Regions from separate parts of the Bacillus sp. URHA0034 genome, predicted to be linked through region 1. Evidence: riboswitches for the same ligand, from Rfam matches in the RefSeq annotation. Region 1 holds a riboswitch; each other region holds the start of a gene.

Region 1 (10,736 bases):
TATAAGTCCGCATGTGCCATCACCAATTTCTATTTAAATTCTTAGTAATTATACAATCAAACACCACAATCTAATAGAGAAATTTCAGATGTTTTTAAAAAATTTAGAAACGCTAAATATTTTATGAAAAGGCTTGTAGAATATGGTCAAAAGGACACATTTTGTATAGCGGACTTTTCTACCAAAAAAAACAAAATTTGCAAATGAGTTTGCTTTATTCCATAGTATCTGCTATATTTAAGTAGAATTATTTTTGTGAGTCGGAAAGAACGTTAAAGTGATAACTGCTTTTTGTCTTGAAGATTTGAGCAAGGATAGTAACAAATTGTGTGCAAAGCACACAGCAGGAGGAACCACACATGGAACAAGGTAAAGTAAAATGGTTTAACGCAGAAAAAGGTTTTGGATTTATCGAGCGCGAAGCTGGAGACGACGTATTCGTTCACTTCTCTGCAATCCAAGGCGAAGGCTTCAAATCTTTAGACGAAGGTCAAGCAGTATCTTTCGACGTTGAACAAGGTCAACGTGGACCACAAGCTTCTAACGTTCGTAAAATATAATTTTAGGCCATATATAGAAAAGACTCTCATTGTAGAGTCTTTTTTTTATGCTGATTTCCTCCTATTGTGGTAAATTAATCTTTTCTGAAATAAATGTTATAATGAAAGAACATACATATATAATGGAGGGATTGTCGTTATGGCCATTCTGCGTACACAAATCGAACAGTCTGATTTAACTAAATATATTCCGCCAAAAGGGGACTACGAATCGTTTCGGGATGAGGATCATTTTAAAGAAAAGCTTAAGGAATGGGGATTGCCAGGGGCGAAAAAGGAATTTTGGTATAAAGAAGGCAACTATCAACGTCTCGTAACGATTAAAGGCTATGAGACTTATGGCAATACGGGAGAATTTAACACCTTAGTGGTTGAATTCCAAGATGGAAATTTGACCTGTGTCCACCCGGCATTTTTAAAAGAAATGCAGCAATCCAGCTTCGGTAAAGAAAGCTTAATTAATCTTGAAGAGAAGGATCCTTCAGAAGAGGCAGCAGAGCCAAAATCAGAAGAGGTCGCCCAAAAAACCGAAACGGTTCCACCTCTGGAAGCTCCCAAGAAGGAAAAGGCCGTCAAACCTGCTAAGGAACCTAAACCCAAAAAAGAGAAGGCACCGAAAATCGAGCTGCCTGCTGATAAAGTACATTTTACTGCTGCAGTGAAACAGTTTGCCCTTGTCTATAATCCTTTTAATGAGGAAAATGACGAGGTGGTTGTATTGGAAAATGTGCAAATTGTTCAGGAAAATCCAATTGATTTGGGACTAGCCTGGTGCAGTCATAGTAAGACATTGAAAAAGTTTGAATTAGCAGCAGGGGATTTGCTCGAATTCGATGGAAAAGTGGCCGCCAAGAAAATGGGGAAAGGCAAGGATGCCCCAGAGGATTTTGTGGTCGATACAGCAGTGTTGTATAAAATCAATAATCCATCCAAAATTGTTAAGAAATAGGACTTGTAAAGAGTCCTATTTTTGTGCTCTTAAACAGATTAGTTCAAACTTTATGAGGAAAATTAACCCATAGTAGGTTATAATGAAATTTCGGAATTTTATTTTTCTATAGGAGCATTCATATTATGAACCAAACGTTTACACTTAAAGAAAAGACAAAGCAAATCTTTGTCTTGTTAGTCCCCATCTTAATTACCCAGCTTGGCATGTTTTCCATGGTCTTTTTCAATACAATCATGTCAGGAAGATATAGTAGTTCTGATTTAGCAGGAGTAGCCATCGGAACATCGATCTGGAGTCCAGTCTTTAATGGAATTAGCGGAATCTTTCTTGCTGTATCCCCAATTTGTGCCCAGCGCTTTGGGCAAAAAAAGAATGATGAAGTAGCTTCTATCGTCAAAAATGGAATATTTCTATCCATGATCATTGCAATTATCATTATAGTTTTAGGTTATTTTTTCCTAGGGCCGATTTTAGATCTAATGAAGCTTTCACCTAAAGTCCAAGATACCGCTTTTGATTATTTGGTTGGACTAAGTTATGGCTTACTGCCACTTTTTATTTTTAATGTGCTAAGATCTTTTATTTATGCTTTAGGTAAAACGCGTGTCATTATGGTGATTATGCTGTTGTCCTTACCGATCAACTTAGTCTTGAACTATGTCTTGATTTTTGGAAAGTTTGGGTTTCCAGAGCTAGGCGGTGCAGGAGCCGGCTATGCCACTGCAATCACCGATTGGATCTTTTTGGGGATGACAATTTTTATTGTTAAAAAACAGGATCCGTTTTCATCTTTCCAAGTCTTCTCAAATTTAAATGAGTTTTCATGGGAACAGTGTAAGGAAATTCTCAAAATTGGGGTGCCGATGGGACTGTCCGTTTTCTTCGAGACGACCGTGTTTGCGATTGTGACAATCCTATTAAGTAAGTTTAATGTAACGACGATTGCGGCCTATCAGTCTGCTTTAAATGTCGTCTCATTCATTTACATGATCCCAATTAGTATTTCAACCGCACTAACCGTGCTTGTCGGATTTGAAGTAGGGGCTCGAAGATACAAGGATGCCAAACAGTACAGCTGGTTAGGGATAGGGATCGCGGTATTAATTGCCATCGGGACGGGCTTGGTTGTTGTCGCATTCCGTTATCAGGTGGCCGGACTTTATTCGACAGAAGCAGCTGTTATTAACTTAACAGCGAACTTTTTAATCTTTGCCCTGTTTTTCCAGATTTCCGATGCGATCCAGGCAACGGCACAGGCGGCATTAAGAGGCTATAAGGACGTAAATATCGCCTTCATCATGACACTGGTCGCCTACTGGCTGATTTGTCTGCCAGCAGGCTATCTACTAGCCAATTTCACCGGCTTAGGGGCAAGAGGCTACTGGATCGGACTGACCATAGGGCTGCTCGCAGCAGGAATCGCCCTCTCCGTCAGACTCATCCAAATCCAAAAGAAACGATACAACGCCGCATTGGTACAATAGTGGTGTCAGGCACCAATAAATGACTTTCTACGGTAATAATGTATATAAGGGTGTCAGGCACCATTAACTAACTTTCTACGATTCTTATAAGAGGAAGGTTATAAATGGTGCCTGACACCATTTTATATTTATCTAGTTTCCTATTTCTGTAAGTGTTAAAATAGGTTAAGAAGGTATGAATTGAAACCGTAAGTGAGGTGTCCTTTATGACAAGGAAAGTCCACTTTGATGAGGAGGAGTTCGTACTTAGGTTAAATGGTGTGGAAAGTGTTTTTGCGCTGAAATGGCAGTTGAAAATCCCTTATAAGGCGATCAAAAAGGTGTATATCGATGAATTTGAACCGCCGATGTGGATGCTCAGGATGCCTGGCACCTCGATTGCACCACTGCATATTTTCGAGGGAAGCTTTAAATTTGGAAACGAATGGTATTTCCTTTCCTTCGAACATAATGTACCATTATTACAGTTGGAAATCGAGGGCTGCGGGAAATACAAATACGTCATATTTGAACTAGAAAACCCAAAAGAGGTCATGATTGAACTGCGTAAGAGAATAAGAGCATTAGACGACTGAACGCAAAAAAATGCAATGACTGCAATAGTCATTACATTTTCTCTGCTTTCTTTTTTTGTTTTCTTTTCTTTACTGAACTTCTTATTATGTAAACACCAGCTAGTAACGCTAATAAATTTAAGGAATCACCAAAATGAATCGTTAAACTGAAGCGATTTTGGACCCTGATATGATTCGAATTGTTGTTAGTCGTGGGTAGAACTTTTTTCTCTAACATTTCATTTGTCAAAAAAATACCTCCTGTTTAAAAAATGATCGATATTCATTTATATGCGGTTAGTTGACTGCTAAATTATTAAAATACAAAAAGAAGACGCCATTCCTGTGAGAAAATGGCGTCTGTTGTTAATATAATTTTCTTAGGCCGAACCATTTGGAGAATAAACTTTGTTTTTTATCCTTAATGATCAGTTCATCCATCACTAATTTTTCACGATTGTTGTGAATCCATTTCTGTAATTCTTGTTTGTCTTTACAAAGAGTATAATATGTTTCCCCACCTTTTCCAAGTGCGTTGACAACATATCGACTTGTGTTCTCCATAATGCCCACCTTTAACATGTATTGTTTAATTGGATTATATCAGGCTGATTAAAATAATCCATGGTTATTTTTCATCAAAATAAACCCATATTTTTTCAATCGAAGCTAAAACCATTGTAGGATGTCTTTCAGTGTAATTCAAGCCTTATTAACTTAATAGTTTTGAATTTACATATTTTTTACATAACAGATAATTATATTATGTAAACTGAAGATATGCCACCTAGAAAATTTAGGTCATTGCCCCGTATCTTTAAAAGCTCCTCAAACGTTATGAAGTAAAAAGAGCTAATAGAGAAAGAGGGGAATATAATGACCATTAATCTCTTGTTCTTTACAATAACCATCCATAAACGTCTAATCACATTAGAGGAAGCAGCAAGAGAGGAATATGTGGAAAAAATGTATCAGCAAAATAAAGAAAAGCAGATCAACATCCATCGGTTTATGTGATTCATCGTAAACTAACATATAATAAAATAAAAAATTAATCTGACCCGTATCTTTTGATCCTTCTTTAAACGTTAATAAAGCAGAGAGTGCAAAAGGAGTGAAAAACATGTCAGTAAAGCTTAACTCATTCAAGACCATGGGTTCAGAGGAGGAAGAGAACCACTGGGCTGAAGTTTATCCTAAGCTACAGCGGTATTGCCGATTTTTAGCCCAGAACAAATGGGATGGAGATGACATCGCGCAGGAGACCTATCTGAAGGCGCTAAAATATCATCAGCACCAAATGAGTACGGCTTTGTTAAACAAAATTGCCTATCATCATTGGATCGATCAGCTACGAAAACGAAAACATGAAAGGCTTGAGACTGAACTAGACTTCTCCTGCCATGAATTAACAAAACAACTCGATGAAGTCACGAATGCAGTTGAAATGCTAATTCATAATTTTACACCCAAGCAGGCCGTTATCTTTTTACTAAAAGAGGCCTTTCAATATCAGCTAAAGGAAATTGCTGAGATAGTAGGCGCAAGCGAGACGGCAGTTAAGGCCAGTCTTCATCGCGGGAAAAAACGTCTGGAAAAAACAACCGAGGAAGAGGAACCTTCTTCAGTTGACTCCTATTGGGATGAAAAGGAAAAAGAGGAACTCACTGAAATTTTTTATGAGGCCTTGAAAGATCAGGATCCAGCTGTACTAATAGAGGCCATTCCTTCAATCACGGCCATCAGTAACGTCTCAAGTTTCTATTCAAAATCACCTTATAAAAATCAAACTTCTTCAAGCACTCTCTGTATGGCTGCATAGCCTAATAATCGCTTCAAGGAGGATAAAAAATGACTACGATTCCATATGTAATTGAACAATCCAATCGCGGTGAGCGTTCTTACGATATTTATTCACGTCTGTTAAAGGACAGAATCATCATCATAGGGGAGGAAATCACGGATCATACCGCCAACAGCGTTGTGGCACAATTGTTATTTTTAGCAGCAGACGATCCGGAAAAAGAGATTTCGCTCTATATTAACAGCCCAGGCGGCTCGACCACTGCAGGATTTGCCATCTATGATACCATGCAAATCATTAAGCCTGATGTTCGCACAATATGCACCGGTATGGCCGCCTCGTTTGGGGCGATGTTACTATTAGCTGGAACAAAAGGGAAGCGGTGCGCACTCCCGAACAGTGAAATCATGATTCATCAGCCATTAGGCGGCGCGAGAGGGCAGGCAACCGAAATCGAAATCTCGGCCCGGCGCATCTTAAAGCTAAGAGAACATATTAATCAAATCATTGCTGACCGAACGGGTCAGCCGGTTGAAAAAGTTGCTAAAGATACAGATCGGGATTATTTTATGAGCGCAGACGAAGCAAAAGCGTACGGGATTATCGATGAAATCCTTTCACCAAAATAAAAGCTAAAAAGCAAGCGCTGAAAAAAATAAAGGTTCGCTTTTGGAGTACAAACAATAAAAAAAACACTTGAAAAGACATATGAAATCGTAAATGATTTCATATGTCTTTTTTGTTGATATATCAATACTTTCACCTCTGTCATTCGTAATCTGAAATTTTTCAAACGATATTAATTAATTTAAATAAAAAGGATATTAAATAACAACAATGATATAATAGAAAACAATATTAATTTATTGAAAAACGATAAACAGTGTGCTAAAATCATGTTGTCATTAATTAAGTGAGGTGTATGAAATGAATAGTAAACGAGGTTCAACCACTTTCTTAAAGGGAATTATTTTTCTGGCTGGAATTGCAGTGCTTGCTTTATGTATATTTTTAGTGCCCCATATGGCAAATTTCGCAGCAAAAATATATCCAAATATTGTCCCAATGAAATATCTCGTTTTCATCGTAATGTATGGAGCGGCTGTGCCTTTTTACTTTGCTCTCTTTCAGGCTTTCAATCTTTTACAGTATATTGACGAGAACACAGCGTTCTCGGAATTATCTGTAAAGGCGTTAAAGAACATAAAGTGCTGTGCGATTACAATCAGTGGTTTGTATGTACTAGGTTTGCCACTCTTTCGTTTTATTGCGAAGAAAGTTGACCCTCCCATTGGATTAATAGCACTCATCATCATTTTTACTTCGTTGGTTATCGCCGTTTTTGCTGCTATCCTCCAACGGCTTCTACAAGAAGCGATTATCATAAAATCAGAAAATGATTTGACTGTCTGAGGTGAAGGATATGGCAATTATTATTAATATTGATGTGATGTTAGCAAAACGAAAAATGAGCGTAACAGAGCTTTCGGAGCGAGTTGGAATTACTATGGCGAATCTTTCTATTCTGAAGAATGGTAAAGCAAAAGCGGTTCGTTTTTCTACATTAGAAGCGATATGTAAGACTTTGGATTGTCAGCCAGGTGATATTTTGGAGTACAAAAGCGACGAAGACACTCTATAAAACAGACAACAAATTTATTTAACGGGAGTCGATAGAGAAAAGAAGGAATAGTCATTAGGCTATCCCTTCTTTGCGTTTAATGATGTTATTTACTCAAAGAAGTTCGTTTTGGAGTGTTATTTTACATGTTGTACTCTAAAACCGAACTACTTACTGAAAAGAACGCATTGATTGTTTATTGAGGTACTTAAGCAGGTTTCTTTATTTTTCCAGACCCAACTTTAAAAAACAGCCGCAGCATCGGCGGGACAACAAAATAAATGAAAAAGAGACGAAATAATTGATAACCTGTAACCATCGATAAATCAGCATTGACTTCATGAGCGAGGATGGCCATTTGATCCATACCTCCCGGTGCCAAGCTTAGTAAACTAGTTGAAGGCGTGATATGGTAAAAATAAATGAGCAAGAGCCCTAAGCCGACAGACCCAATAATCATCAACAGACCACTCAAAAACGCCAGGCTAATGACCTTCGCTTTATGCTCTAGTTTTTCAGGTTTCAACAATAAACCAATATAAGAGCCAATCATAAATTGTGAAATATCCAATACAGATGGCGGCAAAACAGGGCCATGCAGCCCGGAAATACCGGCAATCGCAGTGCCAAGGATAGGTCCCAATAAATAAGGAGTAGGAAATTTAAGTTTCCGCGCCAGGAAAGCACACAATACACAAATAATCGCTAACAAAATAAAATTAGGAAATACCGGTCCTGATCCGTGCACGGCATGATTCACAACATCTGCTCCAGCACCGCCGCCTGTATGATGAAACAACGGACCCAAGATCAGAAACGGAACAACGAAGATAATCATCATCAAACGAGCTACTTGCAGGAAAGTAACCGTCGTAATATCAATTCCTTTCATTTCTTCAGCAAAAATAATCATTTGCGAAAGTCCGCCTGGTATACTCCCGGTTAAGACCGTTGGATAATCAACCCCGGTTAATTTTGAAACAATCCAAGCAATCCCAGCACAAAAGAGGACAAGCAAAGTCGTCATCAGCAGCATCGAAGGAAGTTTGGCGATAATTTGTAAGAGTGCGTCTTTTGTAAATGATAGTCCAATCGAATACCCGACGACAATTAAGCCTGTATCACGAATCGCAACCGGCCAGTAAAATGCAATTTTTCCAAATCTTGCGCCGATTAAGACAGCTGCCATTGGCCCAAGCAGCCAAGGGATCGGAGTATGAAGAAAAGAAAATACTAACCCCCCAATAAAAGCCGTTACCAGCGTAACTGTAAAACGAAGTATTTTATTGTCTAAATTCTTTGATGTATTATTCAAAAAAAACCCTTCTTGTCTTTTATTATTTAACCGCGTCCTTACTGTGAGGAAAACAGATCCCCATCATTTGGAATCATGATGTTCCTGTCATTTCATTATTTTAGCACGATGACGTGTAAAAGGGTACTAAGAGACATTATCAAGGTAAGAGCATTTCCGTATGTATTTGAAGTTAAATAAATTTCGTTTAATATTTCGGTAATAGGGAGATTTTTGCAAAAAAAAGAGAAAGCATACGGCTGCTTTCTCTTGTTGATTCGTCTTAATGACTGCTGCTGCTTTCATGATGTTCTGGTGATTCCTCGACTTCCCCTGGCCCAAACCCAAATGGTCCTCTAGGTATAAAATTTTCCACTCGGAAAATCGCTACGATCGTTTCAATTCTAATACCCAAAATTCGTTCGCGGCCTCTGCCTCTCGATTCCAATACAATAACATCTCTGCCTACCTCTAAAAGCCTGCCGGTAAAATTCCCTTGCAGAGTAACTACTTCGACTTCCTTTTTTAACAATTCATGGGCAATTTGATGAAAACTCAATTCCGTCACATTCATCCTCCTCCTTCACATTACAGTAAATGCAAACAATCAGAAAAGGGCATTGGTTTAAAGAAATTTTTTTGCCAAAAATTCATCACAAAAAAGAGAGCAGTGAAGAATTTTTTAAATTTTATATTTTTTTATTTACATAAATCCTATTGGTATGGTAGGATTAATCACATCAATCAATTATTCTTATCTAGAGAGGCTTAGGGACTGGCCCGATGAAGCCCGGCAACCTGCCAAGCAAGGTGCCAATTCCAGCAAAATGGTTTTCATTTTGGTAGATAAGGTGTTTACTGGACTTTTGTGAGCGCCTTTCCTAAAGTGGGAAAGGCGCTTTTTGTAAAAAGGAGGCGAATAAGTCTGAACGCTAATGAAAGGCAAGAACTTATCACGCATTTAGAGAACATGCTGGTTTCTTTACAATTTGGCTCGATTACACTAGTAGTTCAGGATGGTAAGATTGTACAAATAGAAAAAAATGAAAAGGTTCGTCTTAAACAAAATAAAAACTGCTGACCAGTAAGCTGGAGGCTGTCTCAACGTCAGCCGCCCTGGAAGACGTTTTTTTATGAAAAAAAGGAGGCATGTAGCATGACCGCTGCAATTACCTATCAAAATTGGCAACAAATTTCCGACACATTTCCTTTCGAAGATAAAACGAAAGGGGCACTTTCCGTTTTAAAGTGGGCATACAACACTTATGCTGATCAAGACATTGTCTATGCATCCAGCTTCGGAGCCGAAGCGATTGTATTGATTGACCTGATTCATCAGGTAAAACCAGATGCCCATATCGTGTTCTTAGACACCGGGCTGCATTTTCCTGAAACTTACGAAGTCATCGACAAAATCGAAGCCCGTTTCCCAACATTAAGAATTGAGCGGAAACAACCAAAAGTAACTCTTGATGAACAAGCTGCAGAATATGGCTCGGCGCTATGGCTAAGAGATGCCAACCAGTGCTGTAACATTCGTAAAGTAATCCCATTAAGGGAGACTTTGACTGCTAAACAAGCGTGGATCTCAGGACTTCGCCGTGAACAGTCACCAACAAGAGCCAACACAGAGTTCCTTAATAAGGATGATAAATTCGAGAATATCAAAATTTGCCCATTAATTCATTGGACTTGGGATGAGGTTTGGGAGTACATCAGAAGTAAGGATCTTCCATACAACACCTTGCATGACCAGAACTATCCAAGCATCGGTTGTTTCCCTTGTACAAAGCCGGTTGGTGATGGCGCCGATTCACGTGCAGGACGCTGGTCGGGCAGCGGTAAGACAGAATGCGGCTTACATACCCGTTAAGCTAAAGCCTCCAACACTGTGGTGATCACCACAGTGAATGTTGAACCAATCCGGCATTGACGGGCAGTGCCCACCGCTTCGGACTCTAAATCTATCATAAATAGTATGGTGGGGGTGGATCGTCCGTAATGCGGGATTAAAGGAGGGTCATTTATTTGCTCACAATTATAGCAGTGACGATTGGTTTATTTTTTGCTATTAATATAGGCGCAAGCGGGGCAGCCGCTTCCATGGGGATTGCCTACGGGGCAGGCGTAATAAAAAAACCGCTGGCTTTGCTGCTCTGCAGTATCACCGTATTTTTTGGAGCATGGCTTGGCGGCGGAGAAGTGGTTAAAACGTTAGGCAGCGGGATTGTACCCAGCAGTACGTTTACAATCCCCATCGCCTTAGTTGTGTTAACTTCAGCAGCATTGTCACTGTTTTTAGCTAACATATTTGGAATTCCGCTTTCGACTAGTGAAGTGGCGGTAGGAGCCGTCATTGGCGCCGGGATTGTTTACCAATCTGTGTTAGTCAGTAAACTAGTGTGGATTTTGTTATTCTGGCTGCTCACCCCATTTGTTGCTTTTATTATTGCGATTAGTGTTACGT
Region 2 (10,736 bases), 3.0 Mb from region 1:
AGAAAGGGAGAATCGCTTGGGCCAAGTCCGAGGACCCCTGTTTTTTCAAAAACTTTATGGCCGCTTTCCCTCTCCAAATCTCCCCATAATTGTTGTGCACGTTTCACCAAGGTAACATACTGTCTGCCTTCACCATAGGCGTGACGAATCAAGCGGGTATCTCCGTGATGGCTTCCATGATTATGTGGCGGATCGAAGGCATCAATTAATAATGTCTTAACTTTTTGTTGTGCTAAAAAAGCACCAGCAGCCATTCCCATAGTCCCAGCGCCAATTATTGCTACATCAAAAACAGGTTCTCTGGTCATCTCATTTCTCTCCTACTCTTTATCATAATACTGGCCTGTTTAGAAGAAAACAGGCCAGTGGAAAAGTTAGTGCTTTTATTAATTTTGTTTGTAGTCATCAAGGAAAGAGACTGGTTTTATGACAGGAACAGCAGCGCCTTTGAAGTGTGATTTGATAAAGTCTGTAACTTCTTTGGAATGATAAATATCTACGATTTCTTTGAATGATTTGTCATCTTTGCGTGATGTCTTGGCAGCGATGATATTAACGTACGCTTTATTGTTAGCATCTTCTCTAAAAATTGAGCCAGTAGTAGGGTTTAAACCAGCATTGATAGCCATATCACTGTTGATAATGGAGGCAGCTGCATCATCTAAACCACGTGGTGTTTGAGCAGCATCAACAGGTGTAATGACCAAGTTTTTCGGATTCTTTTCAACGTTTTCTAATCCGCCAGCACCGGTAAAGCCTTGTTTTAAAGTAATTAATCCTGCTTTTTGCATTAATAGAAGGGCTCTTCCTAGATTAGTAGGGTCTTTTGGAATAATGACTTGGTCCCCATTTTTAATGTCATTGATAGTTTTTACTTTTTTAGAGTAGATTCCCATTGGCCAAATATTGGTTGTTCCAACTGCCGATAGTTTTAGATTGCGCTGTTTTTTAAAGTCATCAAAATATACGACTGTTTGGAAGGCATTAAGGTCAACTTCCCCACTATCAATCGCAAGGTTTGGCTGCACATAATCATCAAACTTAACAATTTGAACATCAATTCCTTTATCTTTCGCAAGCTTTTTAACAAGTTCCCATGTTGGTGCTTCCGCTGTTGTAGTTGCTACCTTAACTGTTTTGCTATCGCTGCTTTTGCTGGATTGTGAGCTGCATCCAGATAGTAAAAGCAGTAATCCAAATAAAATAATGGCAAATTTCTTCATTGATATGATTCCCCCATGTTTTTTTTATGATAAAAAGGACTACCTTTGATCAACATTCTTTAGATGATTTGAATAAATTGGCTATTTCCTTCTCATTTTTTTAGATAGAAGGTTCCCAAGTGATTGAACAAGTTGAACCATAATGACTAATGTAATAACAGTGATCACCATGACCTCTGTTTTGAACTGATTATACCCATATGTGATGGCTAAATCACCGATACCCCCGCCGCCAACTGCTCCTGCCATTGCGGAAGCACCTATTAATCCAATCGTTGCAATCGTTAATGCTAATACGATTGAGCCAAGGGCCTCAGGAAGGAGAAATCTCCAAATGATCTGCCAGGGTGTAGCACCCATTGCTTGTGCTAATTCAAGTGTGCCTTTATCGACTTCGAGGAGTGAGTTTTCCACTAACCTTCCTATATAAAAAGCGGTATATAGGACTAGCGGCACAATGGCAGCTGTAGTACCAATGGATGTCCCTATAATCAATCGTGTGAACGGTATAATTGCTACAACCAGGATAATAAATGGAATGGAACGAAAGATATTGATAATGACGTTCAAAATATTGAAAATAATGGAATTCTGTAAAATACCATTTTCTCTTGTAATGACTAAAACAACACCAATTGGTATTCCGATAATAACGGATATAATGAGAGCAACTATGACCATATAAAGAGTCTCGTTAATTGAACTAAAGAACTCAGGCCAAAACCAAGACCAATCAAATGGCATCTTCAGACACCTCCCTAATAACAGCATTATGTTCCCTTATATAGTGCACAGCACGCTGAATTTCTTCTTCATCACCTTTAAATTCAACCAGTAAGTTCCCAAATGGACTACCTTGAAGCTCCGTTACCATGCCATGAATTACATTTAAATCAATGGAAAAGTTCTTTGCAGTGTTGGAGATTAAAGGTATATTGGTTGAACTGCCTTTAAAGATGATTCGATAGATGTTCGTATGACCATTATTCATAATTAGTTGTTGAATCGACTTTGGGATGTTATCGTTTAGAACAGTCCGTACAAAGCTTCTGGCAATCTTAGTCTTTGGTTCGGTGAAGACGTCAATGACAGGCCCTTGTTCAACGATTATCCCATTTTCAATAACGGCCACTTTATCGCATACGTCACGGATCACATTCATTTCGTGGGTAATCATTAAAATGGTTACGCCGAATTCATCCCTAACTTTTCGTAATAACTCTAATACAGCCTCGGTGGTATTAGGGTCCAAGGCAGATGTTGCTTCATCGCATAATAGAATATCAGGGTCTGTGACTAACGCCCTTGCAATTCCAACCCGTTGCTTTTGACCTCCCGACAGCTGATCGGGATAATGATTCATCCTATCCTCTAAGCCAACGAAAGTGAGTACTTGTTCCACCTTTTTCCTGATTTCACCTTTGGGTCTGCCTTCCAAGATAAGTGGCATTGCTACGTTGTTAAAAATAGTTTTTGAATGCAATAGGTTATACTGTTGGAATATCATCCCAATCTTTTTTCTTTGTCTACGTAATTCCTTGGGAGTCTGGGATAAAAGATCTATACCATTTATAAGGACTTTCCCTGAAGTAGGGCGTTCCAATAAATTTACACAACGGATTAGCGTACTTTTTCCAGCACCACTAAAACCGACTACGCCAAATATTTCACCTTTATCAACCTGAAGACTTATTCCTTTCAATGCTTCCACTTTTTTCTCTTTGCCTTTTCCATAGCTTTTATGGACGTCTTCAAGTATTAGCAAGATAGTAATCTCCTTTCCGGAATTGTAAATTATACAAAATAGCCTCTTTCATCAGAAAGAGGCTATTTTTATCTAGACCTTATCTTTCAGAATGAAACATTCTGCAGGAATTAGCACCTTTCATTAAATGATGGTTGCTGGACGTCGTCGGGCCTGTCCCTCAGTCTCTCTGGATAAGTTATTTAATTTTAATATAATAATAATATTATGCAATATTAAGACTATTGTCAATATTTTTCTGCTATTTTCAAGTTGTAAACTATTTCTAGTATAGAAATAAAGTTATTAATAGAAAAGGAAGCAAGGGGACGGTTCTCTTGCTTCTAAGCGGGTAAACAAAAACAAATATTAAGATTAAGCCTGGTGAATTAATAAAGCCATCCATCCACGTGAGATACCATCATCTGTAGAATAGAATTAGCTGAGAATGAAGAATTGAAAGATCAGATTGTAATGGTTTCATCTCTTTAACATGGACAGAAAAAAGATTGGGATCGATTGTACTTAAGCCAACAGCTCAGTTTTGTTCAACAAGACTGAAAGGATTTGAATTAATCTTGATGAACCGTACCATAAGTAAATGAGGTCTTTTCTGAAAACAGATACAGCACCATTCCATCATAGTTTAGAAGGTGCTGATTTGCTTATATGAACAAAAGGGTTTGGCCTGCCAAGCCCTTTTTGTATTCTTTGATCAAATGAGCACAACTTAATTTATTTTTCAAAACAAACGCGAATTGTCAACCGCAGTTAATGTTTGGTTGACAATTAACATGAAATTGAATATTATCATAATTAAATTAATTACATATTTATTTTGAGGAGAATGTAAAAATGAAACTTAAAGAAATTACCTTTGTAGCGGTGTTTGCTGCGGTCATGGGTGCTCTAGGTATCGTTCCGCCTATTAATCTTTCGTTTACACCCGTACCTATTACATTGCAAACACTAGGTGTTCTTCTTGCAGGTGGAGTATTAGGGGCAAGATTAGGAGCAATGAGCCAAACTGTCTTTTTACTACTAGTTGCTGTTGGAGTACCTCTTTTATCGGGAGGTCGAGGCGGATTAAGTGTATTTGTTGGACCGAGTGTTGGTTATTTAATTTCTTGGCCCATTACAGCATTCGTTATTGGATATCTATTATCACGTATAGAAAATTTAAAACTACACCATGTTTTATTTATTAATCTGACAGTTGGAATCCTGCTTATCTATTTAATTGGTATCCCTGTTCAAGCATTGATCATGCACATTTCGGTATTAAATGCTGTAAAAGTAAGTTTAGTATACCTTCCTGGGGATGTGTTAAAGGCTGTACTAGCTTCGATTTTAGTTTACAGACTAAGAAAGCACCCCGTTTTTTCAAGATCACTAGCAGCGAGCTACTCTAATAATGTAACTAAAAATATTTAAATCTAAAGAGACACCTTGAAGTGTCTTTTTTTATAGAGGTGATAATGATGGGCAATATAACTGAATCATATGAAACTTCCGCTAAAATTTTCCCCAACAAATTAGCCATCCATACTAATCATCAACAAATCAATTATCAAAAATGGAGTGAATTGGTCAATCAAACGGCAAATTGGCTTTACTCACTACATTCAGAAAACAAAACAATAGGAATCCTTCTGCCTAATGGACTCCCTTTCTTGCAACTCTTTGCAGGTGCATCCAAGGCTGGTTGGATTGCAGTTCCCTATGATTTGAAATGGAAAACAACTGAATTAGAAAAGAGAATAAAACTTTTCAATCCTTCGATCATTGTCACAACAAGAGAAATTCACTATCAGATTAAACATATTATTCCAAATGTAATGAGTTTGGATGACAGTTTACGGGAAATCTCCCGGTTTGAAGTGAACATAATTAGGTATACTCAAGAAAATTTGCCTTTTTATATTGGCTTCACTTCTGGCACAACCGGAAATCCAAAAGCATTTGTTCGTTCCCAGGATTCATGGATGGCGAGCTTTGATTGTAACCGTTTCGATTTCGAAATAAATGAATATGATCATGTTTTAATTCCTGGATCCTTAATACATTCTCACTTTCTATATGGAGCTATTAGCACTTTGTATTTAGGGGGTACCGTTTATCTATTAGACAAATTTTCTCCTATTGAAGGGCATTCATGGATACAATCTTATCCCATTACAACGATGTATGTCGTTCCAACAATGGTAGAAGCATTTCTGAAACAAGGAATTCAAATCAATAAGTCTATAAAACTCCTTTCATCGGGTGCAAAGTGGTCTGAAAGAACGAAATTAGAAATCTATCATATATTTTCAAATATAACCATGTATGAGTTTTATGGGGCCAGTGAATTGAGTTTCATTTCTGTACTTTCTGATCGAGATGGTATGCAAAAGGCAGCAACCGTCGGGAAGCCTTGTTACGGCGTAGAGGTACAAATACGGCTGCAAGATCAGGTCTTAGCAAAGCCTAATGAGATTGGAAAGATCTATGTAAGAAGTGGACTGATAATAAATGGATACATGGATCACGATGGAAGCACAGTTCAATCGATTCAGGATGAAGAGGGATGGGCTACGGTCCATGATATGGGCCATTTTGACGAAGAGGGCTATTTATATATTACAGGCCGTGAGCAAAATATGATTTTATATGGAGGAATCAATATTTTTCCTGAAGAAATAGAGAAAGTGATTTCCTTACATCCGGATGTCGAGGAAGTTGCTGTAATTGGTCTGCCAGATTCGTATTGGGGTCAGGTTGTGGCTGCGGCAGTAAAAGGAAAGGGCAGCCCAGTAGAGTTAAAAAGACTTTGTAAGAAGTATTTGTCTTCTTATAAAATTCCACGCAAATGGTTTTTTCTATCTGAAATACCATATACAACGAGCGGAAAGATTGCTCGTGCTGAGCTAATAAAACAAATGGAAAGCAAGGTGACCAGTGATTAAAAGAGCAGTAATTGTCCATGCAAAACGTACACCAATTGGAAAAATGAGTGGGATTTTACGGGATATTCAGCCACATGAGCTTGCAGTTCCTCTTCTCCAGCATTTAGCGAATGGATTAGAAGAAAAGATTGATGACATCATTTTGGGGAATGTTGTTGGACCAGGTGGAAACGTAGCCAGGTTTGCTGCATTAGAAGCAGGATTACCTCTCTCTGTAACGGGACTTACAATTGACCGTCAATGCAGTGCAGGGTTAGAAGCGATTCGAATGGCATGTTACTATATTCAAGGTGGAGCTGGTCGTTGTTACATAGCTGGTGGTGTAGAAAGCACAAGCACCTCTCCGTTTCCATCAAGAGCGAAATTTTCTCCTGAAAAAATTGGCGACCCCGATATGGGCGTTGCCGCAGAATATGTGGCAGAAAAATATGCTATTTCAAAAGAAATGCAGGATGAATATGCACTATTAAGTTACAAGCGTAGCTTGGAGGCGTATGAAAAAGGGTATTTTACTCAAGAGATTATTCCGATTGGGGATTACCATCAGGATGAAGAACTGCTTAGGAAAAGAAAGCTGGAAGTACTATTAAAAAGAGCGAAGCCCATATTTAAAAGGAACGGTACGGTTACAGCAGCGAACAGTTGCGGTATTCATGACGGAGCTTCAGCTGTTCTTGTCATGGAAGAAAGTATAGCATTAAATAATGGTTTCCGGCCTATCCTGCGATTTTTGGATAGTGAAATCTCAGGTGTCCATCCCAATTATCCTGGGGCAGCCCCTATTCCGGCTATTCAAGCCTTATTAAAAAGAAACCGGTTAACTATTGCGGATATTGACTTAATTGAAATAAACGAAGCTTTCTCTTCGAAGATAGTCGCCTGTATGAAAGAACTTTCTATTCCTTGTGACAAAATAAATGTTCGCGGAGGAGCTTTAACGTTAGGACATCCTTATGGGGCTTCGGGAAGTATCCTGATAACGAGGCTTTTCTCCGAAGTTCAAAGACGAGAGAATGTCAAATATGTACTAGCGGCAATAGGCAGCGGTGGAGGAATCGGCTCAGCAGTCCTCTTCGAGGTGGCAATATGAAAACGAAGGAGTATGAAATTATTTTTACTCAAGAAGATGTACAACCATTTGTCCAATTAATTGATGAGCAAATTTCTATCTATCAGAGTCTTGGTGGGGCAAAAGACGATGGTCCCGAAACGATTCCTCTTCCTCCAACCATGCCAATGATGGCTTATAAATGGATTGAAACTCCTTTGGAGCTTCAACAGCCTATTATTCATCGAAAACAGAAATGTATCCAACATCAAAGAATGTATATGGATGAGAACTATAGAGCGATAGTTGAAGTCACAAATCCATTTCAACGTCAAAATCTTACTTTTATTAAACAAACTCTCTATTTATATCATAATGATGGACAACTTTGTTTTGAGGGAGTATCGGATTTGATTTTGGGAGGTTTGACATGAAAAAACTTGCCTTTAAAATTACCGAAGAAGAGGTTGAACAATATGCGGTCGTTTCAGGTGATAACAATCCCATTCATTTTGATATAGAAGCGGCGAAACAACAAGGATTTTCTAATAAAATTGTCCATGGAATGTTAACAGCGGCTAAAGTGTTAAGGATGGTTTCGAACGAAATTCTCACTCCTCAAGAGTGGGTGTGTCAGCATGAATTTACATTTACCTCACCAGTTTATTTGGGAGATCAAATAACTCTGACTATCAAACAAATGGAGCCTAAAATCAGAATAGAAGGTAAATGCGGGGAAAAAGTAGTCATAAAAGGATGGTTGATCGTAACCAGATGAAATCCTCAATGATCATAAAAAACAAATGACAAGTCGTGCGAACATATAGCATCGCACGATTTGTTTCGTAATGGAAAAATAAAAGTTACATAGCCTTGTTCTTAATAAGATGAATCCCATTTTGATGCGTTATGGTGAACCGTACCATAAATAGGTGTGGTTTTTTATTTTTATTCGATCGTTCTTAAAAGTACAATATTCCTTAATAAAGTTCATACAAAAAACACTGCAACCCACGGTAAGGGTTGCAGTGCGATATTTAGGTTAGGCCTGTATCTGGGCATGTTAGTTTATTATGGTTACCTTTACTTGTTTTACTCCAAAATTTATTGCATCATGTTCAGAAGGAATAAAGATATCAATTCGATTTCCTTTAATAGCTCCACCGGTATCTCCAGCGACTGCTTCACCGTATCCCTCGACATACACTTTACTGCCAAGCGGTATAACAGATGGATCAACTGCGATGACCTTTTCATTTGGGTTCTCTTTAAGGTTAATTCCAGTAGCGGTTGTACCGGAACATCCCTCACACGAAGCCGTGTAGGCAGTTGCTTTCATCGTAATTTCCTTTGAACTTGTATTACTCGTTGGTGGAACTGGTGCCACAGGTGCACTTTCCTCTGAACTTTTATTACTTGTTGAAGCGGCTGATGCCACAGGTGCACTTTCATTTGATGTTTGTGCAGCAGGCATAACATTTTTTGCTGTTACAGCGCTAGTAGTATTTAAACTATCAAAGATTAATAGATTTAATCCAGGATGAATGAGATCGGTATGTAATTCATTCCACTCTTTAAGTTGAGAAACAGTTATATGATTATTCATGGAGATGTCCCATAATGTGTCACCTTGTTTAACAATATATTGTTTATCCGGTGATATGGTTAGGATATCTCCGGGGTGTATAAGATCCGTAGTAAGTTGATTCCACTTTTGGATATTTTTCAAAGATGTATTATTTTCACGTGAGAGATCCCAAAGGGTATCCCCTTTTTGTACTGTAATCGTTGAAGCTTGTACGTTAGCACTTACAGTTACTGAGAGTACAGTAACTGCTATAATTGTTATCATTTTTTTAAGCATTCTTTTACCCTCCGTGTTCTTTGGCTGCCAATTTTCCATAATAGTAACATAGATATTTCTGAAACAAAGAACAGGGAGATGTTAAATCGTTTACATTCGTGGCGTTTATATTGCAATAATATTTCATAAATGTGTGAATATTCAAAAATATACTCACTAAAGTACCTTTCAAACATTTTGGTAAGAAGACAAGAAATCTTGCAGAATGCACTGGTTTTCAGTGGATCCAAATAGATTGATATTTCAGTTCCGCTTGAGGAAAATCATTTTGGAAGTAGAATATACAATAGAAGCATGGGGACGGTTCTTATGCTTCTTTTTATACAGGTTTGGTTCTATGTGGATTTTGAAGAAAAAAAGGGGAGCGGTACTTCATCAGGTTGTGCCATTTGTAGAACAAGAACCGTCCAGTGTGCATCTACACTTAGGGGAGAGCTTCATGAGAGGTTTCCTTATAGGACTACATATCTTTTATGAGAAACAACTGTCCTATTATTTTCAAAGTTACGACCAGAGCAATTTTCGAATATTTCAACTATGACCGAGTTCTCTCCAACTTTCTCCACCTTACCTTTAATACCATTAATCGTAACAATATTGTCTCCCACCATTGCTTTTTTCAAATACATGATCACCATTCCTTTCATGATTATATAGTGGAATTCTAAAAGAAATTATTAATTTATAGGCATTTTACCTGGAAAAAGGTGCTATGTCATAGAAACTGTAAGATTATCTTTCATAAAAATACGGGGACGGTTCTCATGCTTCCGAAGCATGAGAACCGTCCCCGTGCTTCTCTTGTCAATTTAAGTTAAGCGATTACCCATATAAAACATCCAAATTTGTACGGTACTAGATTACAAGTGACATAAATGAGCAAAATTTAAGATTTCCTTTCCTTTTTATAGAAGGGATCTTCGACGGCTTTTGCCATAGTCTATATGTTTAGAAGATTAATATAAATAGTATAACAACATAAGACAAAAAATTATTAGAATTTTAAAAATGTTGTTGAAAATGATTTGGGCTTGGAATATAATGGACACAAGGTAAGCGCTTTCCCGTAATAAAATGGGATTGATGGGAATTTAAGCAATTTTCTATTTACTTATGTATAAAGCGCTTACTCTACATAAATTTAAAGAGGTGGATGGAATGAAGAGGAAGATCAGATTAGGTTTGGCTTTATTGGTATCTTGCTTGCTTCTATTAGTTTCAGCTTGTTCTAATTCAAGTTCAGGACAAGCATCATCATCGGGGTCTAAAAAAATCCAGTTTTTTGTATCTGGCGATACGGTTGAAGGTGGGGCTTTAACTGAAATGGCCAAAGAATATAAAAAAGAAACTGGAGTAAACGTTCAAGTTGTTGATGTACCGTACAGTGACTTTGTTACAAGGATTACAAACATGGTGAAATCAGGAAACCCACCTGCATTAGCAAGGGTGACAGGATTTAGTCCAATTTGGAAAAATAAGCTGGCTGACTTAACCTCCACTTTGGACAGTAAAGGGGTAGACAAGAAATTGGCCATCACCTTAAATGATAAGGCTGTAGCCCTTCCAATCGATTTAACAGCTGTCGGTTTATATATTAATAAGGATTTATTTGATAAAGCCGGTGTAAAAGTTCCGACAAGTGAAAAAGATATTTGGACTTGGGACGAATTTATCAGTGATTTAAAGATCGTCCTAGATAAAACAGATGCGAAATATGGCCTAGTTATGGATCCGTCTTCTCATCGCTTAAGTTCATTCTTATACCAATTTGGAAGTAAAGGATTTGTGAATGAGAACGGAAAATACACCACAAATGCAGAAACCAAAAAAGGCTTGGAAACCTTCGTTAAGTTAAATGACAATAAAATGATGCCAACCTCTGTTTGGTTATCCGGCCAGGATGCATCAG
Region 3 (10,736 bases), 3.6 Mb from region 1:
CCAACCTATTTAGCCTCGCAGAACCAGGTTACATATACACAAGAATTCACAATCCGACGACCACCGTTTTCGAAGACCGCGTTGCCCTGCTGGAAGGCGGAGTAGGTGCACTCGCCGTTGCCAGCGGAATGGCAGCTATTACACTCGCGATTTTAAATATCGCCGAAGCTGGCGATGAAATCGTGGCTGCTTCCAATCTTTACGGCGGAACCTATAATTTATTAGCAGTTACCCTGCCTAAATACGGTATTAATGTCAAATTTGTTGATGCCGAAAATCCAGAAAACTTCCGCCAAGCGATCACGGGAAAAACAAAAGCAGTCTTTGCAGAAACCATTGGTAATCCAAGTTTACGTGTCCTCGATATTGAAAAAGTAGCAGACATTGCCCATGCAGCAGGGGTTCCATTAATTATTGATAATACTTTTGCCACACCATATCTTTGCCGGCCAATCGAGCATGGAGCCGATATTGTTGTTCATTCAGCAACCAAGTGGTTGTTAGGGAACGGAACCACAACGGGAGGAATCATTGTCGATGGCGGCAAGTTTGATTGGAATTCACCAAGATTCCCTGGCTTCACCACTCCTGATGACAGCTATCATGGCCTTATCTATGCAGAAGCTTTAGGGGCGGTCGCATACATCATCAAAGCCCGTGTTCAATTATTACGCGATCTTGGACCTGCGCTAAGCCCGCAAAATGCGTTTCAGTTTACATTAGGACTTGAAACCCTCCATGTGCGGATGAAGGAGCATGTTGCCAATACCAAGCAAATTGTTGATTATTTACTAGCTCATCCGGCAGTAGATTGGGTATCTTATCCTGGTCATAGCTCACATCCTGATAATGAATTAGCAAAAAAATATATGCCAAAGGGTGCGGGCTCAATGGTCGTCTTTGGCATTAAAGGCGGAAAAGAAGCAGGGGCGAAATTAATCAATTCATTAACACTCTGGGCCCATGTCGCCAATGTTGGCGATGCTAAGAGTTTAATCATTCACCCAGCAAGCACAACCCATCAGCAGCTGGACGCTGAAGGACTTAAGGCTGCCGGTGTATCAGAGGATTTAATCCGGCTTTCCATCGGTATTGAAAATGTCGAGGATCTAATCGATGACCTGGAGGCTGCGATTGAATCAGCGACAGGTTTATCTTCATTAAAGGCTAAAGCCTAAATTTACCTATTAAAGATATTCCGAAAAAATCGTTGACACCTATTTTTATACATGATACGATAATTTTTGTTGAAATAATTTAGTTAAAACAATTACATTTTAAATTGAATATAGAAGCTGTTAGCTCTTATCAAGAGAGGTGGAGGGATGTGCCCGATGAAGCCCGGCAACCGTCAATATTTATTGAAATGGTGCCAATTCACACAAAGCGTTTGCTTTGGAAGATGGGAGAAAGGTTTATTTTTCATGATGCCTTTCTGCCTGTGCAGATAGGCATTTTTATTTTTCTGAAATAATAGAAATCCTTTATAAGCATCCAGTTAACTCTATATTCAAATAAAGACGATAAAAAAGTAGGTGATCAAATGATTTCAATACAAAATGTTCGGAAGATCTTCCCTAGCAAAAAAGGTGACCTTAAGGCAGTCGATGATGTAAACCTTGAGATTAAAGAGGGAGAAATTTTCGGCGTGATTGGTTATAGCGGGGCCGGAAAAAGTACGTTAATCCGCATGTTAAACGGCTTGGAGATTCCAACAGAGGGAAGTGTCACAGTTGCGGGCCGTGTCATTTCAAAAATAAAGGGCTCACAATTACGAAAAGCCCGCCAAGAAATCAGTATGATATTCCAGCATTTCAACTTACTGTGGTCGAGAACAGTTAGTGAAAATATCGCGTTTCCCTTAGAAATTGCTGGTGTCAAAGGACCGCAGCGGAAAAAACGGGTCGCCGAATTAGTCAAACTGGTTGGTTTAGAAGGCCGGGAAAATGCTTATCCATCCGAACTTAGCGGCGGTCAAAAGCAACGTGTGGGGATTGCCAGGGCGCTTGCAAATAACCCTAAAGTATTACTTTGTGACGAAGCAACTTCAGCGTTAGATCCGCAAACCACGGATTCTATCTTGGAATTACTGGTGGATATTAATAAACGCCTAGGGTTAACAATTGTGTTAATTACCCATGAAATGCACGTGATTCGGAAAATCTGTCACCGTGTTGCAGTAATGGAAAGTGGCAGGGTAGTTGAACTTGGTTCGGTACTGGATGTATTTAAAAAACCACAGCAGCCAATTACGAAGCGATTTGTTCAGCAAGTATCTGAGAATGAAGATACAAAAGAAGCCGTTGATCATTTGCTTGAACAATATCCTTCCGGCCAGATTGTCCAATTAACCTTTATTGGCGAATCAGCTGAGCAGCCAGTCATAACCAATTTAATCCGTAATCATCCGGTTACCGTAAATATTTTACAAGGTAAGATTGCCCAAACGCAAAACGGATCATATGGAACCTTGTTCATTCATATCGATGGCGACGAAAAGGAAGTCAACCATGCGGTTGAGTTCATTCGCTCTCAGCATGTCGGAGTGGAGGTGGTTACAAATGATTAAACATTATCTGCCAAATGTGGACTGGTTAATCATGTGGGATGAAACAAAAAATACCCTTTATATGGCAGGCATTTCCGTGGTAGCAACGTTTATTTTAGGGACCTTATTAGGATTAATTTTATTTCTTACTTCCAAAGGCAACCTCTGGGAAAACAAGCCGATAAACGCAGTTATTAGTGCAATCGTAAATATTTTTCGTTCGATTCCGTTTATTATCCTAATTGTCTTATTAATTCCGCTTACAACATTTTTAGTTGGAACCATGATTGGCGAAGATGCGGCATTGCCTTCTCTTATTATTGGAGCTGCTCCATTTTACGCAAGAATGGTAGAAATCGGCCTCAGAGAAATTGATAAAGGGGTCATTGAAGCAGCAAGATCAATGGGGGCTACTACTGGAACGATTATCTGGAAGGTTTTATTGCCGGAATCCATGCCAGCCCTAATTTCCGGTATCACGGTTACTGCGATTGCACTTGTGGGGTACACAGCCATGGCAGGGGCGATTGGTGCAGGCGGTCTTGGGAACCTTGCTTATAACTATGGTTTCCAAAGAAATCAAAATGACGTCACCTTGATTGCCACCGTCATTATTTTATTAATCGTTTTTGTGATTCAGTTTATTGGTGATTTTATCACTTCAAAATTAGATAAAAGATAAAAGGAGAGGTCTACATGAAAAAGTGGATTACATTAATTTTAGCCTTATCACTAGTGTTAGCATTAGCTGCTTGCGGTAAGTCAACAGATAAGTCAGAAGGTACAGACAGCAAAACAACGAAATTAGTAGTTGGAGCATCGACCGTTCCACACGCAGAAATCCTAGAAAAAGCTAAACCAATTTTAAAAGAAAAAGGTATTGATCTACAGATTAAGACGTTTACTGACTATGTACTTCCAAACAAAGCATTACAATCAAAAGAATTAGATGCAAACTACTTCCAGCACATCCCATACCTAGAGTCACAAAATAAAGAGTTTGGTTATGGATTTGTGAATGCAGGCGGTATTCATATCGAGCCAATCGGTGTTTATTCAAAGAAGTACAAAAAACTTAGCGACCTTCCTACTGGCGCTCATTTAATTATGAGCAACTCTGTTGCCGACCATGGCCGTCTGCTTTCATTACTTGAAGCGCAAGGACTAATCAAATTAAAATCAGGCATTGATAAGACAAAAGCAGAAATCAAAGATGTTGTAGAAAATCCTAAGAAGTTAGTATTTGATGCAGATTACGAAGCAAAACTTTTACCACAAATTTATAAAAACGGTGAAGGCGATGCGGTTTTAATTAACTCAAACTACGCTATTGATGCCGGCTTAAACCCAATTAAAGATTCCATTGCAATTGAAGACAAGAATTCCCCTTATGTAAACGTCATTGCCGTTCGTAAAGAGGACGAAAACAAGCCAGCAATCAAAACGCTTGTAGAAGTTCTACACTCTAAAGAAATCCAAGACTTTATCCTTGATAAATACAAAGGTGCAGTTGTACCGGTTTCTGAATAATAATAAATAGGTAAAAACGGGTAAGTCAGTGAGTCATTCACTGGCTTTTCCTTGTATTTACTCATACATGAAAGAGGTCAATTGGGTAAAATAGAAAGGTCTTTATCGTTTAAAACAGTTGGAAATGTTTAAAAAAATGAGGTATGATTTTATTCGGGTCTTTCTTACATAAGGGTTTATATCTGAATTTTCATATAAATATTCCCTGTGTATTCTCAATTAGCATTTGCTTAATGAAAATGACGCTCAGTTTCTACTGTTTAAGAGTTGCTAATACATTTCATTTGTTATAAGATTGTAATGAGAATAAAATGAGAATAGAGTTACAAAAAAACTTGCATTGCAAGCTAACAACACTTTCTTTTCGGAGGTATAAAATATGGCTGGATCAACATTAACGATCAAAGATTTACATGTAGAAATTGATGGGAAAGAGATTCTAAAAGGTGTAAACCTAGAAATAAAGGGTGGAGAAATTCACGCAATCATGGGACCAAACGGAACTGGTAAGTCAACCTTATCGTCTGCGATTATGGGACACCCAAAATATGAAGTAACGAGCGGTTCCATCACTCTGGACGGACAAAATGTTCTGGAAATGGAAGTAGATGAGCGCGCACGTGCAGGTCTATTTTTAGCAATGCAATACCCAAGCGAAATCAACGGTGTAACAAATGCTGATTTCTTACGTTCAGCGATTAACAGCCGTCTTGGCGAAGGAAACGAAATTTCCCTTATGAAGTTTATCCGTAAAATGGATAAGCAAATGGAATTCCTTGAAATGGATTTGGATATGGCACAGCGTTATTTAAATGAAGGATTTTCCGGCGGTGAGAAAAAGCGTAATGAAATTCTTCAATTAATGATGATTGAACCTAAAATTGCCATCCTTGATGAAATTGACTCCGGCCTTGATATTGATGCCCTAAAAGTGGTTTCAAAGGGTGTAAATCAAATGCGCGGCGAAGATTTTGGCTGCTTAATTATTACACACTACCAACGTCTGTTAAACTATATCACTCCTGACCATGTGCATATTATGATGCAAGGCCGTATTGTTAAATCAGGCGGTTCAGAGCTGGCACAACGCTTAGAAGCAGAAGGATATGACTGGATCAAACAAGAGCTTGGCATTGAAGACGAAACAGTTGGGCAAGAAGCGTAACAGAGTGTTAGGAGGATTACAATGACAACAGAAACCAAATTACCAGTTGATCAGGAATTTGTCCGCTCATTCTCGAAAGAAATGAATGAGCCTGCATGGTTTGAAGAGTTCCGGCTTAAAGCGCTAAACGAATTCGAACAGCTTTCGATGCCAAGACCTGATAAAACCAAAATAGATAAATGGAATTTCACACAATTCCAACAGCATACAGTCAAAAGTGATGCCTATTCATCGCTTGATGCACTACCAGAGGAAGTTAAAGCATTAGTAAATTTAGATGCTGAAAATAAAAGTCTTTATATTCAGCGTAATCAGACTCCTGCCTTTTTATCTTTATCAGAAGAGCTGAAAGGTAAGGGTGTTATCTTTACAGATTTATTGACTGCGGCAAGAGAACATGGTGATCTTTTGAAAAAGTATTACATGACTCAAGCCATCAATATGGATGAGCACCGTTTAACGGCCCTGCATGCAGCACTTGTAAACGGAGGCGTGTTCTTATACATTCCAAAGAATGTAGAAATTAAAGAGCCTATCCAGGCAGTATTTGTACAAGATCATGCTGAGGCAAACTTATTTAACCACGTGATTGTAGTTGCGGAAGACAATAGTCAGGTAACATACGTAGAAAACTATATTTCTACAGTGGAAGCCTCAAATACCCTCGCGAATATTTTAACCGAGGTTATTGCCAACGTTAATGCAAAAGTCCAATACGGGGCTGTTGATTATTTGGCAAAAGGGATTACGACTTATGTAAACCGCCGTGGTGTCGCTGGCAGAGATTCATCCATTGAATGGGCACTTGGCCTTATGAACGAAGGAAATACAATCTCAGAGAATACCACTAACCTGCTTGGTGATGGATCTCATGGAGACACGAAAACAGTCGTAGTCGGCCGTGGCGAGCAAACGCAAAACTTTACTACGAAGGTCGTTCACTTTGGAAAAAATACAACCGGAAACATTTTAAATCATGGGGTTGTGAAGGACAGTGCGACTTCCATCTTTAACGGGATCGGTAAGATCGAACATGGTGCATCCAAATCGGATGCAGAGCAAACCTCTCGTGTGTTAATGCTTAGCGAAAAAGCCCGCGGGGATGCCAATCCAATTCTTTTAATTGATGAAGATGATGTTGTAGCAGGGCATGCAGCCTCCGTAGGACGCGTCGACCCAGTTCAACTTTATTATCTAATGAGCCGGGGAATTCCGAAAACTGAAGCAGAACGGTTAGTTATTCACGGTTTCCTTGCACCGGTTGTTACCCAACTTCCAATTGAAGGAGTCAAGAAACAATTAACTGAAGTGATTGAAAGGAAAGTTCGCTAATGAACATCCAAGATATCCGCAGCCAGTTTCCAATCCTCGATCAAGAAGTGAATGGCAACCCATTGGTGTACTTGGATAGCTCAGCTACTTCCCAGAAGCCGATTCAGGTTATTGAAACGATTGATAAATATTACCGTGAAATTAATTCCAATGTCCATCGTGGTGTACACACGCTCGGAACAAGAGCTACGGATGCATACGAAGGGGCTAGGGAAAAGGTTCGTAAATTCATTAATGCTAAATCGATTCAAGAAGTTATTTTTACAAGAGGCACAACGACTTCTCTTAATACGGTCGCTTCAAGTTATGCGGCTGCTAATTTAAAGGAAGGCGACGAAATCGTTATTACTTACATGGAGCATCATAGTAACATTATTCCATGGCAGCAAGTAGCGAAACGGACAGGTGCCCAGTTAAAATACATTCCGCTTCAAGAAGATGGCACGCTTTCTCTTGAAGATGTACGGGCAACGATTACAGCTAATACGAAAATTGTATCTGTGATGCAGGTATCTAACGTGCTTGGCGTCATCAATCCTGTTAAAGAAATTGCGCAAATTGCTCACGAAAATGGAGCCATCATGGTCGTTGATGGTGCTCAAAGTGCACCGCACATGAAAATTGATGTCCAAGATCTTGATTGTGATTTCCTTGCTTTCTCTGGACATAAAATGTGTGGGCCTACCGGTATCGGGGTACTTTATGGAAAGAAACACCTGCTTGAAAAGATGGAGCCAATTGAATTTGGCGGCGAAATGATTGATTTTGTCCACCTCCAAGAATCAACCTGGAAGGAACTGCCTTGGAAGTTTGAAGGCGGTACACCTATTATTGCCGGTGCCGTTGGTCTTGGGGCTGCAATCGACTTTTTAAACGAAGTCGGCTTAGACAATATTGCGGAACATGAACATAAGCTTGCGGCCTATGCACTTGAAAAAATGTCTGCGGTTGAGGGCATGACTATTTATGGTCCTCTTGATGCAGCTAAGCGTGCTGGACTGATCACTTTTAATATTAAGGATGTTCACCCGCATGATGTAGCAACCGTTTTGGATGCAGAAGGAATTGCCGTCCGTGCCGGGCATCATTGCGCACAGCCGCTGATGAGATGGCTTAACGCTTCTGCGACTGCACGTGCAAGTTTTTATTTATACAATACTGAAGAAGATATTGATAAACTCGTTGAAGGGCTTGTCAAAACAAAGGAGTATTTCAGCGATGTCTTCTAATAATTTAGATGCTTTATACCGTCGAGTTATTATGGACCATTATAAAAAACCACGAAATCGTGGTATTTTAGAGGATGGCAGTCATACGATTAATATGAATAACCCTACCTGCGGCGACCGCATTCAATTAACCTTTAAGGTTGAGGATGGAATCGTGAAGGATGCTATGTTTGAAGGTGAAGGCTGCTCGATTTCGATGTCCTCTGCCTCGATGATGACACAGGCCATCAAAGGGAAGAAGGTAGAAGAGGCACTGCAAATGTCTGGGATTTTTTCTGATATGATGTTAGGAAAAGAACCCGATGATTCCATTGATTTAGGTGATATTGAAGCACTTCAAGGTGTTTCTAAATTCCCTGCCAGAATTAAATGTGCAACATTAGCATGGAAGGCAATGGAAAAGGGATTAAAGGAAGAGGAACAAAAGTAAAACGATTGGGCTAAGGCTCTAATCGTTTATGAAGGAGGAATACGACGATGGCAAAAAAGATGCCTGAAATCGGGGATTATAAATACGGTTTTGCCGATAAAGACGTTTCCATTTTCCGATCAAAACGTGGGTTGACACGTGAGATTGTTGAAGAAATTTCAAAAATGAAGAATGAACCACAGTGGATGCTTGATTTCCGTTTAAAGTCACTTGAACATTTTTATAATATGCCAATGCCACAGTGGGGCGGCGACTTAAATTCATTAAGCTTTGATGAAATTACCTACTATGTAAAACCATCTGAGAAATCCGAGAAGTCTTGGGATGAAGTACCAGAAGAAATTAAGGCAACCTTCGACAAGCTTGGTATCCCTGAAGCAGAGCAAAAATACCTTGCTGGGGTATCTGCACAGTACGAATCAGAGGTTGTTTATCATAATATGAAGGAAGAACTTACGGATTTAGGAATCGTCTTTAAGGATACAGATTCTGCCTTAAGAGAAAATGAAGACATCTTCCGTGAACACTGGGCAAAAGTAATCCCGCCGACTGATAACAAGTTTGCGGCGTTAAACTCGGCTGTATGGTCCGGCGGTTCGTTCATCTATGTGCCTAAAGGTATTAAAGTGGAAACGCCATTACAAGCATACTTCCGAATCAACTCCGAAAACATGGGACAATTTGAGCGTACCTTGATCATTGTTGATGAAGGTTCATCTGTTCATTACGTTGAAGGTTGTACAGCACCTGTTTATACGACTAACTCTTTGCACAGTGCCGTTGTTGAAATCATCATCAAAAAGGATGCATACTGCCGTTATACAACGATCCAGAACTGGGCAAACAACGTGTATAACCTTGTTACCAAGCGTGCGGTTTGTGAAGCAAACGCAACAATGGAATGGATCGATGGGAATATTGGTTCTAAGTTAACGATGAAATATCCTGCTGTTATTTTAAAAGGTGAAGGCGCACGTGGTATGACCTTATCGATTGCGATTGCAGGTAAAGGCCAGCACCAGGATGCTGGTGCAAAAATGATTCACTTAGCACCAAATACCTCTTCAACAATCGTGTCAAAATCAATCTCTAAACATGGTGGTAAGGTAACTTATCGCGGACAGGTTCATTTTGGACGTAAGGCTGATGGCGCACGTGCTAATATTGAGTGTGATACCTTAATTATGGATAATCAATCAACATCTGATACGATTCCATACAATGAAATTTTAAATGACAATATTTCTTTAGAGCATGAAGCGAAGGTTTCAAAAGTGTCTGAAGAGCAGTTATTCTACTTGATGAGCCGCGGTATTTCTCAGCAAGAAGCGACTGAAATGATTGTTATGGGCTTCATCGAGCCATTTACAAAGGAATTACCAATGGAATATGCTGTTGAGATGAACCGTCTGATTAAGTTCGAGATGGAAGGCTCAATCGGTTAATCTTTTAAAACATACCCGTTTGCTATTGCTGGCAGACGGGTATTTTTTTTATTAAGTTTTTATAACGGCGATGAGGTGGATACACAAGGGTTCGTTGCTATGTTTACGGAATTAAATAGAAAACGGACGGAAAAAAGTCCAATGTTGGCGGAAAAAACCAGGAATTCTGCGGGAATGCGCAGTAATCCAACGGAATAAATCCAAAAACGTGCGGAATAACGGCAAACGTAAGCTTCTTAAAAAACCAAATCTGAATAAATACAAAAAACCCGTTCTTATTTTGGCGGTAGAAAAAATGGTTATGCTATTATTAAGTAGGGGTGACAGACTTGATTTATATTGGTGTAACCGGCTGGGGCGACCATGACAGCCTTTACCCGGAAATAAAAGCCTCAAGAGATAAACTAAAGAGATATGCTGGACACTTTCCCATCGTGGAGGTGGACACCGCTTTTTATGCCATCCAGCCCAAGCGAAATGCCGAAAAGTGGGTAAAGGATACCCCTGATGGTTTTCAATTTATTGTCAAAGCCTATCAAGGGATGACCGGCCATTCCCGGGGAGAAATTCCGTTTGATAACATACATATGATGTTCCAAGCTTTCAAAGAGTCTTTGGAACCCTACATGGAAAAAAATAAATTAGCCATGGTGTTGTTCCAATTTCCACCTTGGTTTGAATGTAAAAGAGAAAATGTAGATTATTTACGCTGGTGCAGACAAGTGATGGGGGACATCCCCTGTGCACTGGAGTTTCGGCACCAATCCTGGTTTGCGTCCTCCTACCTTCAAAGAACCTTAGAATTTATGAAAACAGAAAAATGGATTCATAGTATATGCGATGAGCCGCAATCTGGCCAAGGGTCGATTCCGACCGTCCTGAAGCCCACGACTTCCGAACAAGTACTGGTTAGATTTCATGGCCGTAATGTTTATGGCTGGCAGAAACGGAATGCCGATAATTGGCGGGAGGTCCGTTATCTCTACCGCTATAATCAGCAGGAACTGCAGGAATGGAAGGATCATATCGAAAAATTAGCAAACGAATGTAAGGATAT

The links. A riboswitch is a leader RNA that binds a small molecule or an ion and turns the genes downstream of it on or off. The one in region 1 is predicted to bind S-adenosylmethionine.
Region 2: another riboswitch for S-adenosylmethionine. It lies ahead of ACZ9EE_RS18110 (methionine ABC transporter ATP-binding protein); the one in region 1 lies ahead of ACZ9EE_RS03820 (YezD family protein).
Region 3: another riboswitch for S-adenosylmethionine. It lies ahead of ACZ9EE_RS20655 (methionine ABC transporter ATP-binding protein); the one in region 1 lies ahead of ACZ9EE_RS03820 (YezD family protein).

What each region holds. Positions count from the first base shown of each region.
Region 1 is NZ_JBWCDK010000002.1:313,200-323,935, reverse strand. It holds gene ACZ9EE_RS03890 (MFS transporter) at 1-13, opposite strand, end outside; gene ACZ9EE_RS03885 (cold-shock protein) at 360-560, shown strand; gene ACZ9EE_RS03880 (hypothetical protein) at 700-1,509, shown strand; gene ACZ9EE_RS03875 (MATE family efflux transporter) at 1,635-2,996, shown strand; gene ACZ9EE_RS03870 (hypothetical protein) at 3,203-3,571, shown strand; gene ACZ9EE_RS03865 (hypothetical protein) at 3,603-3,800, opposite strand; gene ACZ9EE_RS03860 (hypothetical protein) at 3,917-4,114, opposite strand; gene ACZ9EE_RS03855 (YrzI family small protein) at 4,427-4,567, shown strand; gene ACZ9EE_RS03850 (sigma factor-like helix-turn-helix DNA-binding protein) at 4,674-5,372, shown strand; gene clpP (ATP-dependent Clp endopeptidase proteolytic subunit ClpP) at 5,402-5,983, shown strand; gene ACZ9EE_RS03840 (DUF2975 domain-containing protein) at 6,282-6,767, shown strand; gene ACZ9EE_RS03835 (helix-turn-helix domain-containing protein) at 6,778-6,996, shown strand; gene ACZ9EE_RS03830 (AbrB family transcriptional regulator) at 7,184-8,290, opposite strand; gene ACZ9EE_RS03825 (hypothetical protein) at 8,553-8,837, opposite strand; SAM riboswitch class I at 9,021-9,122, shown strand; gene ACZ9EE_RS03820 (YezD family protein) at 9,222-9,350, shown strand; gene ACZ9EE_RS03815 (phosphoadenylyl-sulfate reductase) at 9,426-10,142, shown strand; gene ACZ9EE_RS03810 (inorganic phosphate transporter) at 10,298-10,736, shown strand, end outside.
Region 2 is NZ_JBWCDK010000002.1:3,341,860-3,352,595, forward strand. It holds gene solA (N-methyl-L-tryptophan oxidase) at 1-308, opposite strand, end outside; gene ACZ9EE_RS18100 (MetQ/NlpA family ABC transporter substrate-binding protein) at 387-1,223, opposite strand; gene ACZ9EE_RS18105 (methionine ABC transporter permease) at 1,305-1,967, opposite strand; gene ACZ9EE_RS18110 (methionine ABC transporter ATP-binding protein) at 1,957-2,988, opposite strand; SAM riboswitch class I at 3,065-3,168, opposite strand; gene ACZ9EE_RS18115 (biotin transporter BioY) at 3,823-4,401, shown strand; gene ACZ9EE_RS18120 (AMP-binding protein) at 4,446-5,915, shown strand; gene ACZ9EE_RS18125 (acetyl-CoA C-acyltransferase) at 5,911-7,005, shown strand; gene ACZ9EE_RS18130 (hypothetical protein) at 7,002-7,397, shown strand; gene ACZ9EE_RS18135 (MaoC/PaaZ C-terminal domain-containing protein) at 7,394-7,741, shown strand; gene ACZ9EE_RS18140 (3D domain-containing protein) at 8,027-8,827, opposite strand; gene ACZ9EE_RS18145 (DUF2187 family protein) at 9,280-9,474, opposite strand; gene ACZ9EE_RS18150 (ABC transporter substrate-binding protein) at 9,986-10,736, shown strand, end outside.
Region 3 is NZ_JBWCDK010000002.1:3,882,052-3,892,787, forward strand. It holds gene ACZ9EE_RS20650 (O-acetylhomoserine aminocarboxypropyltransferase/cysteine synthase family protein) at 1-1,178, shown strand, start outside; SAM riboswitch class I at 1,303-1,409, shown strand; gene ACZ9EE_RS20655 (methionine ABC transporter ATP-binding protein) at 1,544-2,569, shown strand; gene ACZ9EE_RS20660 (methionine ABC transporter permease) at 2,562-3,230, shown strand; gene ACZ9EE_RS20665 (MetQ/NlpA family ABC transporter substrate-binding protein) at 3,245-4,078, shown strand; gene sufC (Fe-S cluster assembly ATPase SufC) at 4,458-5,243, shown strand; gene sufD (Fe-S cluster assembly protein SufD) at 5,265-6,575, shown strand; gene ACZ9EE_RS20680 (cysteine desulfurase) at 6,575-7,804, shown strand; gene sufU (Fe-S cluster assembly sulfur transfer protein SufU) at 7,794-8,234, shown strand; gene sufB (Fe-S cluster assembly protein SufB) at 8,282-9,679, shown strand; gene ACZ9EE_RS20695 (DUF72 domain-containing protein) at 10,009-10,736, shown strand, end outside.